Blastochloris viridis: one gene and its partner. The protein of the gene in region 1 interacts with the protein of each later gene in a pairwise test. Links are inferred from orthologs where the notes say so. Each region holds a gene or a part of one and is shown on either strand. Other genes may lie near its edges.

The links. Proteins that work in one complex are often made in the same cells at the same time.
Region 2: the proteins of BVIR_RS08860 (region 1) and ptsN interact in binary tests that used the Escherichia coli proteins (3 or more experiments, as listed by UniProt). The link is inferred for Blastochloris viridis from one-to-one orthologs.

The regions. Positions count from the first base shown.
Region 1 is NZ_CP012946.1:1,991,005-1,998,340, reverse strand. What follows is about bases 2,682-5,881. They hold BVIR_RS08860 (sensor histidine kinase), read left to right. Parts: upstream 2,682-2,993; coding sequence 2,994-5,681; downstream 5,682-5,881. Other genes in these bases: BVIR_RS08855 (response regulator), read left to right, coding at 5,678-5,881; kdpC (potassium-transporting ATPase subunit KdpC), read left to right, coding at 2,682-2,988. In the rest of the region: potassium-transporting ATPase subunit KdpA, read left to right, coding at 1-344; potassium-transporting ATPase subunit KdpB, read left to right, coding at 356-2,392; more of kdpC, read left to right, coding at 2,401-2,681; more of BVIR_RS08855, read left to right, coding at 5,882-6,370; BVIR_RS08850 (helicase HerA domain-containing protein), read left to right, coding at 6,665-7,336. UniProt on the Escherichia coli protein: Member of the two-component regulatory system KdpD/KdpE involved in the regulation of the kdp operon. KdpD may function as a membrane-associated protein kinase that phosphorylates KdpE in response to environmental signals.
Region 2 is NZ_CP012946.1:548,573-555,698, reverse strand. What follows is about bases 2,149-5,138. They hold ptsN (PTS IIA-like nitrogen regulatory protein PtsN), read left to right. Parts: upstream 2,149-3,407; coding sequence 3,408-3,869; downstream 3,870-5,138. Other genes in these bases: BVIR_RS02505 (GumC domain-containing protein), read left to right, coding at 4,996-5,138; BVIR_RS02510 (Hsp20 family protein), read right to left, coding at 4,256-4,684; BVIR_RS02515 (BQ00720 family protein), read right to left, coding at 3,955-4,227; hpf (ribosome hibernation-promoting factor, HPF/YfiA family), read left to right, coding at 2,741-3,322; rpoN (RNA polymerase factor sigma-54), read left to right, coding at 2,149-2,639. Also shown: lptB (LPS export ABC transporter ATP-binding protein), read left to right, coding at 1-1,036; more of rpoN, read left to right, coding at 1,104-2,148; more of BVIR_RS02505, read left to right, coding at 5,139-6,204; BVIR_RS02500 (NUDIX domain-containing protein), read left to right, coding at 6,348-6,923; BVIR_RS02495 (chemotaxis protein CheD), read right to left, coding at 6,951-7,126. UniProt on the Escherichia coli protein: Seems to have a role in regulating nitrogen assimilation.

The DNA of each region.
Region 1 (7,336 bases):
ACGGACTCAGCGAGGTGATCTACGCCTACACCTCCGGCACCGCCAACAACGGCTCGGCGTTCGCCGGCTTCTCGGCCAACACCGTGTGGCACAACACCATGATTGGCCTTGCCATGCTGATCGGCCGGTTCGGCTACATCGTGCCGGTGCTGGCCATCGCCGGGTTGCTGGCGGCCAAGAAGACCACGCCGGCGTCCGCCGGCACCTTCCCGACCCATGGGCCGGTGTTCGTCGTGCTGCTGATCTCGGTCATCGTCGTGGTCGGCGCGCTCACCTTTTTGCCAGCGCTGGCGCTGGGTCCGATCGCCGAGCACGTCTCGATGATCGCCGGCATCACGTTCTGAAGGCTGCCACCATGTCCAAGCATCCTCCCAAGGAAATCGCCCTGTTTGCGCCGGCGGTGGTCGGGCCCGCGCTCGGCCAATCGTTTGCGAAGCTGAACCCGCTGCGGCTGGCCCGCAATCCGGTGATCTTCGTCACCGCGCTGGTGGCGGTGCTCACCACTGTGCTGGCGATCCGCGACGGTGTCATCGCCGCGCCGAACTTTGTGGTTGGCGCCCAGGTGGCGGCGTGGCTGTGGGCCACCGTGCTGTTCGCCAATTTTGCCGAAGCGGTGGCGGAGGGCCGCGGCAAGGCCCGCGCCGACGCCTTCCGCGCCACCCGCGCCGCGGCGAAAGCCAAGGTGCTGCTCGGCGTCGGCGAACTATTCGAGTTCAAGGACGCCGAGTTGCTGGAGCCCGGCGACGTCATCATCGTCGAGTCCGGCGAGACCATCCCGACCGACGGCGAGGTGATCGAGGGCATCGCGTCGGTCGACGAAAGCGCGATCACCGGCGAGTCGGCGCCGGTCATCCGCGAGTCGGGCGGCGACCGCTCGGCGGTCACCGGCGGCACCCGCGTGGTGTCGGACTGGATCAAGGTGAAGGTCACATCCAGGCCTGGCGAAACCTTCCTCGACCGTATGATCGCGCTGGTGGAAGGCGCCAAGCGCCAGAAGACGCCGAACGAGATCGCGCTCGACATCCTGCTCGCCGGGCTCACCTTGGTGTTCCTGTTCGTGGTGGTCACGCTGCCGGCGTTCGCCTCGTGGTCGGGCACCGAGGTGCCGGTGGTTTATCTCGCCGCGCTGTTCGTGACGCTGATCCCCACCACCATCGGCGGGCTGTTGTCCGCCATCGGCATCGCGGGCATGGACCGGCTGGTGAAGGCCAACGTCATCGCCAAATCGGGCCGCGCGGTCGAGGCGGCCGGCGACGTCGACTCGCTGCTGATCGACAAGACCGGCACCATCACCTTCGGCAACCGCATGGCGGACGCCTTCGAGCCGCTGCCCGGCGTCGCCGAGCGCGAGTTGGCGGAGGCGGCCTTTCTCGCCTCGCTGGCCGACGATACCCCGGAGGGCAAGTCGATCGTCGAGCTGGCGCAGAAGCGGTTCGGCTTCAGCCCGGACAGCACCGAGGCGGTGACCTTCATCCCGTTTTCCGCCCACACCCGAATGTCGGGCGTCGATCTGGCCGGCGGCGGCGTGGTGCGCAAGGGTGCCTCCGACGCCATGCTGCGCCTTGCCGGCGGCGTGGCGCCGGTTGAGCTCGACGCCATCATCCGCCGTATCGCCGCGACCGGTGGCACGCCACTGGTGGTGGTGCGCGACCGGACGTTGCTCGGCGTCGTCCACTTGAAGGACATCGTCAAGCCCGGCATCCGCGAGCGCTTCGCCGAGCTGCGCCGCATGGGCATCCGTACCATCATGATCACCGGCGACAACCCGCTCACCGCCGCGGCCATTGCCGCGGAGGCCGGCGTCGACGACTTCCTGGCCGAGGCGACGCCAGAGAAGAAGCTCGAGCTGATCCGGCGCGAGCAGGCCGAGGGCAAGCTGGTGGCAATGTGCGGCGACGGCTCCAACGATGCGCCGGCGCTGGCGCAGGCCGACATCGGCGTCGCCATGAACTCCGGCACGCCGGCTGCCAAGGAGGCCGGCAATCTGATCGACCTCGATTCCGATCCGACCAAGCTGATCGAGGTGGTGCTGGTCGGCAAGCAGCTGCTGATCTCGCGCGGCGCGCTCACCACCTTCTCGGTCGCCAACGACGTCGCCAAATACTTCGCGATCCTGCCGGCGCTGTTCGTCACCGCCTATCCGGGGCTTGGCGTGCTCGACGTGATGGACCTCGGCACGCCGCAGTCGGCCATCTTGTCGGCGATCATCTTCAACGCGCTGATCATCGTTCTGCTGATCCCGCTGGCGCTGAAGGGGGTGCGCTACGCCCCGGCCTCGGCCTCTCAGCTGCTCAAGCGCAATCTGCTGATCTATGGCTTGGGTGGCCTGATCGTCCCCTTCGTTGGCATCAAGGCGGTCGACATCGTCGTCGACCTGCTGCACCTCGCGTGAGGAACGTCATGTTCGCTATTCTCCGTCCTGCTGTTGTGCTGACCGTGCTGCTCAGCGCGTTGCTCGGCTTGTTGTATCCACTGACCGTCACCGGTCTTGCGCAGGCGCTGTTTCCGGCGGCGGCCAATGGCTCGCTGGTGCTGCGGGATGACCAGGTGGTGGGGTCGAGCCTGATCGGCCAGGCCTTCGCGGCGGACCGCTACTTCCATTCGCGGCCGTCGGCGACCTCCGGCGCCGATCCGGCCGACCCGGCCAAGACGGTGGAGGCGCCGTACAATGCGGCGAACTCGTCGGGCTCCAATCTCGGCCCGACCTCGTCCAGCCTGATCGAGGCAATCAAGGCGCGCGCCGCGGCGTTCGAGGATGGCCGGGCTCCGGCCGATCTCGTCACCGCCTCGGCCAGTGGGCTCGACCCGCACATCTCGCCGGCCGCGGCATGGGTCCAGGTGCCCCGCGTCGCCTCCGCCCGCGGCATTCCGGAACAGGAGATTGCGGCGGTGGTGAGCCGCTCGATCGAGGGCAGGACTTTGGGTATCATCGGCGAGCCGCGCGTCAACGTCCTGAAGCTCAACCTCGCGCTTGACGGGCAATACTGAGAACGATGGCATCACACGACACCCGCCCGGAGCCGGAAGCCCTGTTGGCGGAAGCCAACAAGGGCCACCGGGGTGAACTGAAGATCTACCTCGGCGCGGCGCCGGGCGTCGGCAAGACCTACGCCATGCTGGAGGAGGCGAAGAGCCGCCAGCGCGACGGCGTCGATGTCGTCGTCGCCATCGTCGAAACCCACGGCCGGGTGGAGACGGCGGCGCTGCTCGCCACCCTCGAGCAGCTGCCGCGCAAGGTGATGAGCTATCGCGGCCGCGACCTCGCCGAGATGGATATCGACGCGGTGCTGGAACGCCGGCCGCAGCTCGCGATCGTCGACGAGCTTGCCCACACCAACGTGCCCGGCAGCCGCCACCCCAAGCGCTGGCAGGATGTCGAGGAGGTACTGAATGCCGGTATCGACGTTATCACCACCCTCAACATCCAGCACATCGAGAGCTTGAACGATGTCGTCGCCCGCATCACCGGCGTGCGGGTGCAGGAGACGGTACCCGACGAGATCCTCAAGACCGCGGACGAGATCGAGCTGATCGATTTGCCGCCGGAGGAGCTGATCGAGCGGCTGCGCCAGGGCAAGGTCTACGTGCCCCAGCAGATCACGCGGGCGCTGAGCCACTTCTTTTCCAAGGGCAATCTCACGGCGCTGCGCGAGCTGGCGATGCGCACCGCGGCCCAGCGCGTCGATGCCGAGATGGTCGCCTACATGCGCGCCCACGCCGTGGTCGGCCCATGGCCGACCCAGGAGCGCCTGCTGGTCTGCATCAACGAATCGGAGGTCGCCAAGGAACTGGTGCGCTCGGGCAAGCGCAAGGCTGACCGCATCAAGATTCCATGGATTGTCGCCACCGTGCTCACCCCCTCGCACGAGGCGATGGGCGTCGGCGCGCGCGCCGCCATCGCCGAAGCGTTGCGGCTCGCCGAGAGCCTTGGCGCCGAGATCGCCACCTTGCGCACCGACCGCGATGTCGCAGGCGAAATCCTGCGCTTTGCGCGGTCGCGCAACGCCTCGCGCATCCTGATCGGGCGGGCGCGCCGCCGCTGGCCCTACGGCATGTTCCGCGAGCCGGTCGCCGAACGCCTGATCAAGCTTGGCACCGATTTCGAGGTCACGGTGGTGCCGAGCGGCCGGCCGCTCGGGCGCCTTGCGCTGGCGCCGCTGTGGAATGCGGTGCCGAACGTCACGGGATTTCTCGAGGCGCTGCTCGGTGTCGCGGTCGCTTCGCTGGTGGCCTGGCCGCTGTGGTCCTACCTTCCGGTCGCCTCGCTGTCGGTGATCTATCTTGTCGCGGTGCTGGGCGCCGGCGTGCGCCACGGCCTGTGGGTGGCGCTGTTTGCCAGCGTCAGCGGCTTTCTGGCCTACAATTTCCTGTTCACCGAGCCCTATTACTCGTTCGAGGTGGCGCAGCACGAGTCGATCGTCGCGCTTCTGGTGTTCCTGATCAGCGCGCTGTTCACCGGCACGCTGGCGAGCCGGCTGCGCATGCAGGTCGAGAACATGCGCGCCACCCAACGGCGCACCGAAACGCTGTACGAGTTCTCGCGCAAGATCGCCCAGGTCTCCAAGCTCGACGACGTGCTGTGGGCGGCGGTTCACCACTTGGCGGCGACGCTGGAGGTGCAGTCGCTGGTGCTGATGCCGGGGGAGGGGGGCGAGCTGGAGATGGTGCAGGGCTATCCCACCATCGACGATCTCGACCCCAAGGATTGGGGCGCGGCGCAATGGGCGTGGGAGAAGGCCGAGTTGGCCGGGCGCGACACCGCGACGCTGCCGACCGCGGACTGGCTGTTCCTGCCGATGGCGACCGCGAGCGCGGTGCTCGGCGTCATCGGCGTTCGCTTCAAGGACCCCGCGCGCGCCGGCGATCCCGAGACCAGGCGGCTTCTCCTCGCCGTTGAGGATCAGATCGCGGTGGCGATCGAGCGCACGCGCCTTGCTGCGGACCTGGAGGATTCGCGGGTGACGGCGGAGAGCGAGAAGCTGCGGGCGGCGCTGCTCAACTCGGTGTCGCACGATCTCAGGACGCCGCTGGTGTCGATCATCGGCGCCGCCACCGAGCTGGCGTCGGCGCGCGCGCTGTCGCCGGCCGACCGCGACGCGCTCACCTCGACCGTGCTGGAGGAGGCGCAGCGGCTCGACCGCTATGTTCAGAACCTGCTGGACATGACGCGCCTCGGCTATGGCGCGCTCAACCTGCGTCGCGGCGCGGTCGATCTGCGCGAGATCGTCGGGCGTGTGCGCAGCGATCTGGCCCGCGTGCTCGGCACCCGTGAGGTGGTGGTCGACATGCCGCGCGACCTGCCGCCGGTCGATGTCGATCCGGTGCTGATCGGCCAGGTTTTCGTCAATGTGCTGGAGAATGCGGCCAAGCACGCGCCCGGGCGCACGGCGATCGCGATCCGCGCCCGCCCGGAGGCGTCCTCGATCCGCGTCAGCGTCATCGACGAGGGACCCGGCATCCCACCGGCGGATCGCGACAAGGTGTTCGACCTGTTCTATCGTGTCCGCGCCGGCGACGGCCAGTCCACCGGTACCGGGCTCGGGCTCGCCATCGCCCGCGGCCTGGTGGTGGCCCACGGCGGCAACATCCGCGCCGACGCCGGGCCGAACGGCAACGGCACCTCGATCGACATCACCCTGCCGGTTGCCAAGGTGCCCGATGCCGCGGAGGACACGGTGTGATCCGCATCCTGCTGATCGAGGACGAGGCGCCGATCCGTCGCTTTCTGCGCATCGCCCTGCAGAACGAGGGCTACGAGGTCATCGAGGCCCAGCGGGGCCGGGGCGGCATCGAGGCGGCGGTGGCCGGCGCGCCGGCGTTGGTGATCCTCGATCTCGGCCTGCCGGACATGGACGGCAAGGACGTCATCGCCAGCCTGCGCGAATGGTCCAGCGTGCCGATCCTGGTGCTGACGGTTCGCGATGCAGAGACCGAGAAGATCCGCGCGCTCGATCTGGGGGCGGACGACTACGTCACCAAGCCGTTCGCCACGGGAGAGCTGCTGGCGCGCCTGCGCGTGCTGCTGCGCGGGCGCGAGGAGCGCGAGCCGGTGGCGGTCGACGTCGGGCCGTTGCGCGTCGATTTCGCCCGAAGGTGCGTCACCGTCGACGGCTCCGAGGCCAAGCTCACCCGCAAGGAGTTCGACGTGCTGGCGCTGCTCGTCCGCCAGGCCGGCCGGCTGGTGACACACCGCCAGATCCTGAGCACGGTGTGGGGGCCGGCGCACCAGAGCGATACCCACTATCTGCGCATCGTCATCGGCCATTTACGCGACAAGCTCGGCGACGACGCCGCCAGCCCGCGCTTCATCCTCACCGACCCCGGCGTCGGCTATCGCCTCGCCGAGCCCGCCGGTGGCGAGGACCGCTGACAGGCCGCCTTCGGCCAGGCGCTTCTTTTCCCGCGGGGGAGGGCGTCCGAGCGGATGCTCTGTCGGGTGGGGGCATTCGACCTGTGCAACCCCCGTCAAATTCCTTGCGATGCGCGGCGATCACCCGAAATTCGTATGATTCGGCGTCGTCAAGCCCGATTTCGTGCGATCGGGCGGGCCGTGCCGGCTCACAGGTGGGGATGAACCGGCCGGACGCCTTGCCGATGGCGAGCGGTCGGAGGCAAATTCCCGGCCTCCGCGGATGACGGGTCCGCGGACGATGGGAGTGGGTCGTTGGAAATTGTCCTGGGGACGACGACGGGAGGCGCGGCGGCAACGATCAACCTGGAGGAGTTGTTGGCCACCCGCCTTCTTGTGCAAGGCAATTCCGGGTCCGGCAAATCTCATCTGCTGCGGCGAATCCTGGAGCAGAGCGCGCCGCACGTCCAGCAGATCGTGATCGATCCCGAGGGCGATTTCGTCTCCCTTGCCGACGCTTTTCAGCACGTCGTGGTCGACGCCAATCGCAGCGAGGCGGACCTCGATTGCATCGCCTCGCGCGTTCGCGAGCGCCGGGTGTCGGTCGTGCTCAACCTGGAGCATCTGGAGCAGAGCCTGCAGCTCCGGGCGGCGGCGATCTTTCTCGACGGGCTGTTCGAGGCGCCGCGCGCCCACTGGTACCCCGCTTTGGTCGTCGTCGACGAGGCCCAGCTGTTCGCGCCGATGGCGGCCGGCGACGTGTCGGACGAGGCGCGGCGCGTCTCCCTGACGGCAATGGTTAATCTGATGTGCCGCGGGCGCAAGCGCGGCCTGGCCGGGATCATCGCCACCCAGCGGCTGGCAAAGCTGGCGAAGAACGTCGCCGCCGAGGCGTCGAACTTTCTGATGGGGCGCACCATGCTCGACATCGACATGGCGCGCGCGGCCGACCTGCTCGGCATGGAGCGGCGCCAGGCCGAGATGTTT
Region 2 (7,126 bases), 1.4 Mb from region 1 along the record:
CCAGCCGCGCGGGCAGAGTTATGGCCAGGACCACGGCCAGGACCACGGCCAAGGCTACGCGCGCGATGCCCACGGCTACGAGCAGGGCTCCGGCCGGAGCAGCCAGGGCAGCCCGGCGCGGCAGCCCCGCCATGCCACCCCGGCCTACGGCGAGGCGTACGACGACGATATCGCCGACGATCTGACCCAGCCGGCGACCCGCGAACCCCAGCCGGCGGCCCGCGACAGGGCCGAGGCCAAGACCGCTCCCAAGACCGCAGCCAAACCCGCGACCAAATCCTCGCGCAAATCCGCCGCCAAGCTCGACGGGTTCGACGGCGTGCTGATGGTCGACGCGGTCGAGAAGAGCTATCGCGGCCGCAAGGTGGTGCGCGGCGTGTCGCTCTACGTCCGCGAGGGCGAGGCGGTCGGCCTGCTCGGCCCCAACGGCGCCGGCAAGACCACGGTGTTCTACATGACCACCGGGTTGGTGAAGGCCGACACCGGCCGCATCTTCCTGCACGGCTATGACATCACCGCCATGCCGATGTACCGCAGAGCCCGGCTCGGCATCGGCTATCTGCCGCAGGAGCCGTCCATCTTCCGCGGCCTCAATGTCGAGGACAACATCCGCGCCGTGCTGGAGGTGGTCGAGCCCAACCGCAAGAAGCGCGAGGAGGAACTCGACGCCCTGCTCGACGAGTTCGGCATCGCCCGCCTGCGCAAGTCACCCTCGATCGCGCTGTCCGGCGGCGAGCGCCGCCGCTGCGAGATTGCCCGGGCGCTGGCCACCCGCCCCTCGTTCATGCTGCTCGACGAGCCGTTCGCCGGCATCGACCCGATCGCGGTCGGCGACATCCAGGCCCTGGTGCGCCACCTCACCCACCGCGGTATCGGCGTCTTGATCACCGACCACAATGTGCGCGAAACGCTCGGCCTGATCGACCGCGCCTACATCATCCACTCCGGCGAAGTGCTGATGGAAGGCTCCGCCGACGACATTGTGTCGAGTCCGGATGTCCGCAGGCTTTACCTCGGTGAGGAATTCAGGCTTTAACAGGCGGGTGGCAAAGCAAGGTTCGTACCAGCTTCCGCCCGTTTGAGTCCTGAAGGCCGGTACCGCAATGGCGCTTTCGCAAAAGCTCGAACTTCGCCAGAGCCAGTCGCTGGTGATGACGCCGCAGCTGATGCAGGCGATCAAGCTTCTGCAGCTGTCCCATCTCGACCTGTCCGCCTATGTCGACGCCGAGCTGGAGCGCAACCCGCTGCTCGAACGCGCCGATGAGCCCGATTTTTCCTCCCCGACCGACGCCGCCAGCGGCGAGCCCGAGCCGCCGCCCAGCCATGACGAGCAGCGCACCGGCGACTGGCTGGAGGAGCCGCTGGGCTCGCGCGAGGCGATCGAGGCCCGGCTCGACACCGACCTCGGCAACGTGTTCCAGGACGACGGGCCGGCCGAGCCGGCCCACGCCGCCACCGAGCCAGTCGGCTATTCGGAGTGGGCCTCGGTCGGCTCCGGCGGCCGGCTTGAGGAGGATTCCAACCTCGACGCCTACGTCTCCGCCACATCGAGCCTTGCCGACCACCTCGCCGAGCAGCTTGCGCTGGCCGAGACCGAGCCCAAGCGGCGGCTGATCGGCCAGTACCTGATCGACCTCGTCGACGACGCCGGCTACCTCACCGCCGACCTTGCCGAGGTGGCAGACAAGCTCGGCGCCCCGCTGGAGACGGTGGAGAGCGTGCTTGCGGTGATCCAGACCTTCGATCCGTCCGGAGTAGCGGCACGCTCGCTGGCCGAGTGCCTCGCTTTGCAGCTCAAGGAGCGCGACCGCTTCGACCCGGCGATGGCAGCGCTGGTCGCCAACCTGCCGCTGCTGGCCAGGCGCGACTTCGCCGCGCTGAAGAAGCTGTGCGGCATCGACGACGAGGACCTCGCCGACATGGTGGCCGAGATCAAGCGGCTCGACCCCAAGCCGGGGCTGGCGCTCGGCGGCGGCCCGGTGACGCCGATCGTGCCCGACGTGTTCGTGCGGCCGGCGTCGGATGGCGGCTGGCAGGTCGACCTCAACACCGACACCTTGCCGCGCGTCTTGATCAACCAGAGCTATTTCGGCCGCGTCGCGCCCGCGGCGAAGGACACCAAGGACAAGACCTTTCTTGCCGACTGCTTGCAGACCGCGACCTGGCTGACCCGCGCGCTCGACCAGCGCGCCAAGACCATCCTCAAGGTGGCGATGGAGATCACCCGCCAGCAGGATGCCTTTCTCGCCCACGGCGTCGAGCACCTGCGGCCGCTGGTGCTCAAGACCGTCGCCGACGCGATTTCCATGCACGAATCGACGGTGTCGCGCGTGACCTCCAACAAATACATGGCGACGCCGCGCGGCATCTTCGAAATGAAGTATTTCTTCACCTCGGCGATCGCCAATGCCAATGGCGGCGACGCCCATTCCGCCGAGGCGGTGCGGCACCGAATCAAGCAGATGATCGACGCCGAAAGCGCGGCCGACGTCCTGTCCGACGACACCATCGTCAAGCGGCTACGCGAGGCGGGCATCGACATCGCCCGCCGCACCGTCGCCAAGTACCGGGAAGGAATGCGGATTCCCTCCTCGGTCCAACGGCGGCGGGAGAAGCAGGCAGCCGCCGCCTCATCCTGACTGCCCCGGCGCATCCGGATTCCTCTTCTGCCAAATGTGGGCTAAATCAGATCTGACCATCGGACCCCTCGCCCCGGTGGCGTGGCCTTGGAGACAAAAAAATGACTTTGAGAGTGTCCGGCAAGAACCTCGACATCGGCGAGGCCCTGCGCACCCGCATCGAGGCGCGCATCGCAGAGGCGATCGAGAAGTTCTTCGACCGCGGCTGGTCCGGCCGCGCCATCGTGGAGCGCGAAGGCACCTTCTTCCGGACGGACTGCATCTTGCACCTGTCGTCGGGCGTGGAACTGCAATCGCACGCCACCGCCGCCGACGCCTACCAGAGCTGCGACCTCGCCTGCGAGCGGATCGAGAAGCGGCTGCGCCGCTACAAGCGCAAGCTGCGTGAGGACCATGGCGGCGAACGTGCGGTGCCGACCGCGCCGATGTACGTGCTGCAGGCGCCGCCGGAGGACGACGACGTCGACGTCGATACCGGGCCTGACGGCGATCACCCCGTGGTGGTGGCAGAGACCACGACCGGCTTCGGCCAGATCTCGGTTGCCGAGGCGGTGTCCGAACTCGACCTCACCGGCGCGCCGGTGGTGATCTTCCGCCACGCCACCTCGGGCCGGATCAACGTGGTCTACCGGCGGGCCGACGGTAATATTGGGTGGATCGACCCCCCGGCAGAGTCCCATTGACCCGCGATCATGCCGGGCCTATCGTCCGCCGCAATTGCCGGTGGGTTGGTATCATGACCCCGCGCCTTTTACGTCCGAGCCGGCCATGCCGCTAAGCGATCTTGTCGCGCCGAATGCGGTGTGGCCCGCCCTTCGGGTCAATTCCAAGAAGCAAGCGCTGCAGGAACTCGCCGAGCGCGCGGCCCAGCTGACGGGCCGCGGCGAGCGCGAGATCTTCGAAACGCTGCAGCAACGCGAACGGCTGGGCTCGACCGGCGTCGGCAACGGCATCGCCATCCCGCATGGCAAGATGGCGAAGCTGGACCGGCTGGTCGGGCTGTTCGCACGCCTGGACAAGCCGATCGATTTCGAGGCGCTCGACGGCGAGCCGGTCGACCTGATCTTCCTGCTGCTGGCGCCGGAAACCGCTGGCGCCGATCACCTCAAGGCGCTGGCCCGGGTGGCCCGGCTGTTGCGCGACCCCGACCTCGTCCAGCGCCTTCGGGCCTCGCGCGATGCCGAGGCACTCTACGTCGTGCTGACCCAGCCGCAGCCGACCACGGCGTGAGGCCGGATCTCTCGTACGGATGTCGGGGTTCCGCCCGCCGCGGAACCCCGAACCTCATGGCTTCGGAGGTCCGGCACAGCGGCGATCAATGCACGCTGAACGGCTGCAGTTCGTTTTCCATCGCGTTAGCGACCACCGCCTCGCGCGAATCGGCCAGCATGATCGGCGTGCCGTCGGCGCCGTGGAGCGCGAACAGCATCCGGCCGGGCGCAATCCTGGGGGCCTGCGGAAACAGCGCCTTCACGTCCTCGGACCGGATCGGCTTGACATAGGCGATCAGGCCACCGCCCAGAAGCGCGAAGGCCTCCGGTGTCATCAGCTCGTCGCCCGCAGTGTTGGTGTCAGTGTCTAAGGTCATTCCCGACTCCTGTTGTTGTCGAGACCGGTTACTCGTCCGACGCGATAGCGATCCGGCGCGCCACCCGTTCCGGCTCCAGCCGGACCAGATCGACCGCCAAAAGGCCGTTCTTCAGCTCCGCGCCGAGCACCTCGATTCCTTCGGCCAACACGAACGCACGCTGGAACTGGCGCGCGGCAATGCCGCGGTGCAGGTAAACGCGTCCATCGTCGAGATCGGCCTGCCGGCCGCGGATCACGAGCTGATTGTCCTCGACCACCACGTCGAGCTGGTCGCGGGTGAAGCCCGCAACCGCCAGCACGATGCGCAGCCGGTCACAACCGGCGTCATCGGGCGGCAGGCGCTCGATATTGTACGGCGGATAACCGTCGGCACCCTTGGTGACGCGATCGAGGACACGCTCGATCTCTTCAAAGCCGAGCAGGAACGGGCTCGACAAGGACGAAACACGGGACATGGTCTCAAAGCCCTCGTGAAGCGACTTCGAGCGCGAGGCCCGCCTCATGCGGCACCCCGCCCGCCGCGGCCCGATTCCCTTGCGAAAGCCGGGGGCGACATCTGCGAGATATGGCCACGGCAAGCACCCGACGCAAGGGTCGGCCACACCGGCGGCGCCACCAGCCGGCGCGGCCGGCACGAATCCGGCGCCCCGGCAGTGGGCAACCTCGCGAACCGCACTGCCAGGCGGCGCGAGCGTCTTTACGGCGCGCGGCCGGCCGCGCATGCTGCCACATGACCTTTGGCGCGGAGACGAGCGGAACGAGCCGAATGGCAAACCACGGTGCCGACGGGTTTGGGGTCGATGCGGCGGATGCGCCGTTCCGTCAGCTTGCCGTGGTGCTGGTGTGCGGGTTGATCGGCGTCCTGATCGCGCTCGCGGCGCTCGCCATGGCCCCGCCGCGCTACCACGCCAGCGCCGAGTTGGCGCTGGCTTCGCCCGCCGCCGCCGCCGAGGCTGAGGACGCCGCCACCTCGGACGTGGTGCTGGCCGCGGTCGCCGCCGCGCTGACGCCCGAGCCCGACCAGGTGCAGGGCCTCGACCGGCTGCGGGTGCTGTTTGCCGAGGCGCTGAGCCCAAAATCGGCGGCGTCGGCCGGCGTCGCCGCGCTACGCGGCCGCATCACCGTCGACCGCAGCAGCGACCGCGTGGTGATTACCGCCGTCGGCGACGACGGCCGCGACGCCGCCCGGCTGGCCGACGCCGTCGCCCGCGCCGTGCTGGCCCACCGCCCCGCGACGCCGGCACCCCGGCCCGCGCCGCCGCCGCCCGAGGACGACCGCCGGCTGGACCAAGCCCGCGCCGAGGCCGAGGCTCGCAGCGCCGCGGTGCAGCGGGTGACCGAGGCGCTGCTGGCCGAGCTTCGCGCCCGCCTCGCCTTGGCCAGGGTGCGTAGCGCCGAGCAGCGCGTCCGCCTCGCCCAAATCGAGCGCCTGACGCGCACCGGCGCCGATGCCGGCAGCGTGCCGGAGGTTCGCCAGTCGCTCACCCTCGCCGCGCTGCGCAGCCAGGTCGGCGCGACCCTCCGGCGCGAGCGCCAGGCCGCCCGGATGCTCGGCAGCCGCCACCCCAGCATCAAGGCGCTGCGCGAGGAACGCCAGCGCGCCGAACGGCTGATCCGCACCGAGCTGCAGAAGATCGCCGCCGCCGCCCGGCTGGAGCTGGAGCGCGCCGAGGCCGCCGAGCAAGCGCTGGCCGTCGAAATCGAGATCCAGCGCGGCGGGGTGGTCGCCGCGGTCGAGGCGCTGACCCGGCTGCGCGCGCTCGAACAGGCCGCCCCCGGCAGCCCGCCGCCCACGCCGGTCCAGCGCAGCGAGGCCCCACCCGCCGCCGGCACGCCCGGCCGGCTGGTCGCCGCCGCGGTGCCGCCCGCCCGGCCCGAGGGCCTGCCGACCGCGGCGGTGCTCGGCATCGGCCTTGCCGCCGGCTGCGGCATCGGCGCCGCGGTGGCCGTCGCCCGCCGGCGTGCGCCGCCGTGAGCGAGCGCCACCCGCCGGCATGGCCGCAATCGTGGCCGCGGTCTCCGCATGAGGCAAACGGCTCGACGGCTTGATCGGCCGCAACGGTATGAAATCCCCGAAACCCGATGGTGCCCGACCGACCACGCCGAGGAGCCCTGCCGATGACCGCCGACACCCCGCCCCGTTTCCGCCTGGTGCGAACCGACCGCGTCCATGACGGCTGGGCGCAATTCTCGGTCGCCCGCTACACGCTGGAGGACGGCACCGAGCTGGTGCGCGAGATCGAGCACCACGGCGACGCCATCGCGGTGCTGCCCTACGACCCCGCCCGCGGCACGGTGTTCCTGGTGCGCCAGTTCCGGGCCCCGGTGGCGATGGCCTCGGGCGCGCCCGAGATTTTGGAGGCGTGCGCCGGCTGCCTGGAGCCCGGCGAGGACGCCGAAGCCTGCGCGCGGCGCGAGCTTGAGGAGGAATGCGGCCTCACCGCGCGCACGATGGACCGTGTCGCCACGCTGTGGACCATCCCCGGCATCTCGACCGAACGCGTCAGCTATTTCCTGGCCGAGGTCGACGGCAGCAGGCGCGGCCGCGGCGGCGGCCTCGACGCCGAGCACGAGTTCATCACCGTGGTCGAGATGCCGCTGGCCGAGCTGGCCGGGCCGGACCGCTTCCGCCTGCTGCCGGACGCCAAGTCGCAGTTTCTGCTCGACCGCCTGCTGGATCGGCTCGGCCGCTGAGGCGCGGCCAGTCGCACGCGGCGGCTACTAGGCCACGCTGCGCACCAGCACGTCGCCGGTGGCGGTCAGGAACCGCAGCGACAGGCCGCTGTGGCCGCCGGTGCGCTGCGCCACCACCGGGATGCCATTCCGGGCGAGCTCGCCCACCGCGATCTTGATGTTCTTGGAGCCGACGTCTTGGGCGGACCGCTCGCCGCGCAGCA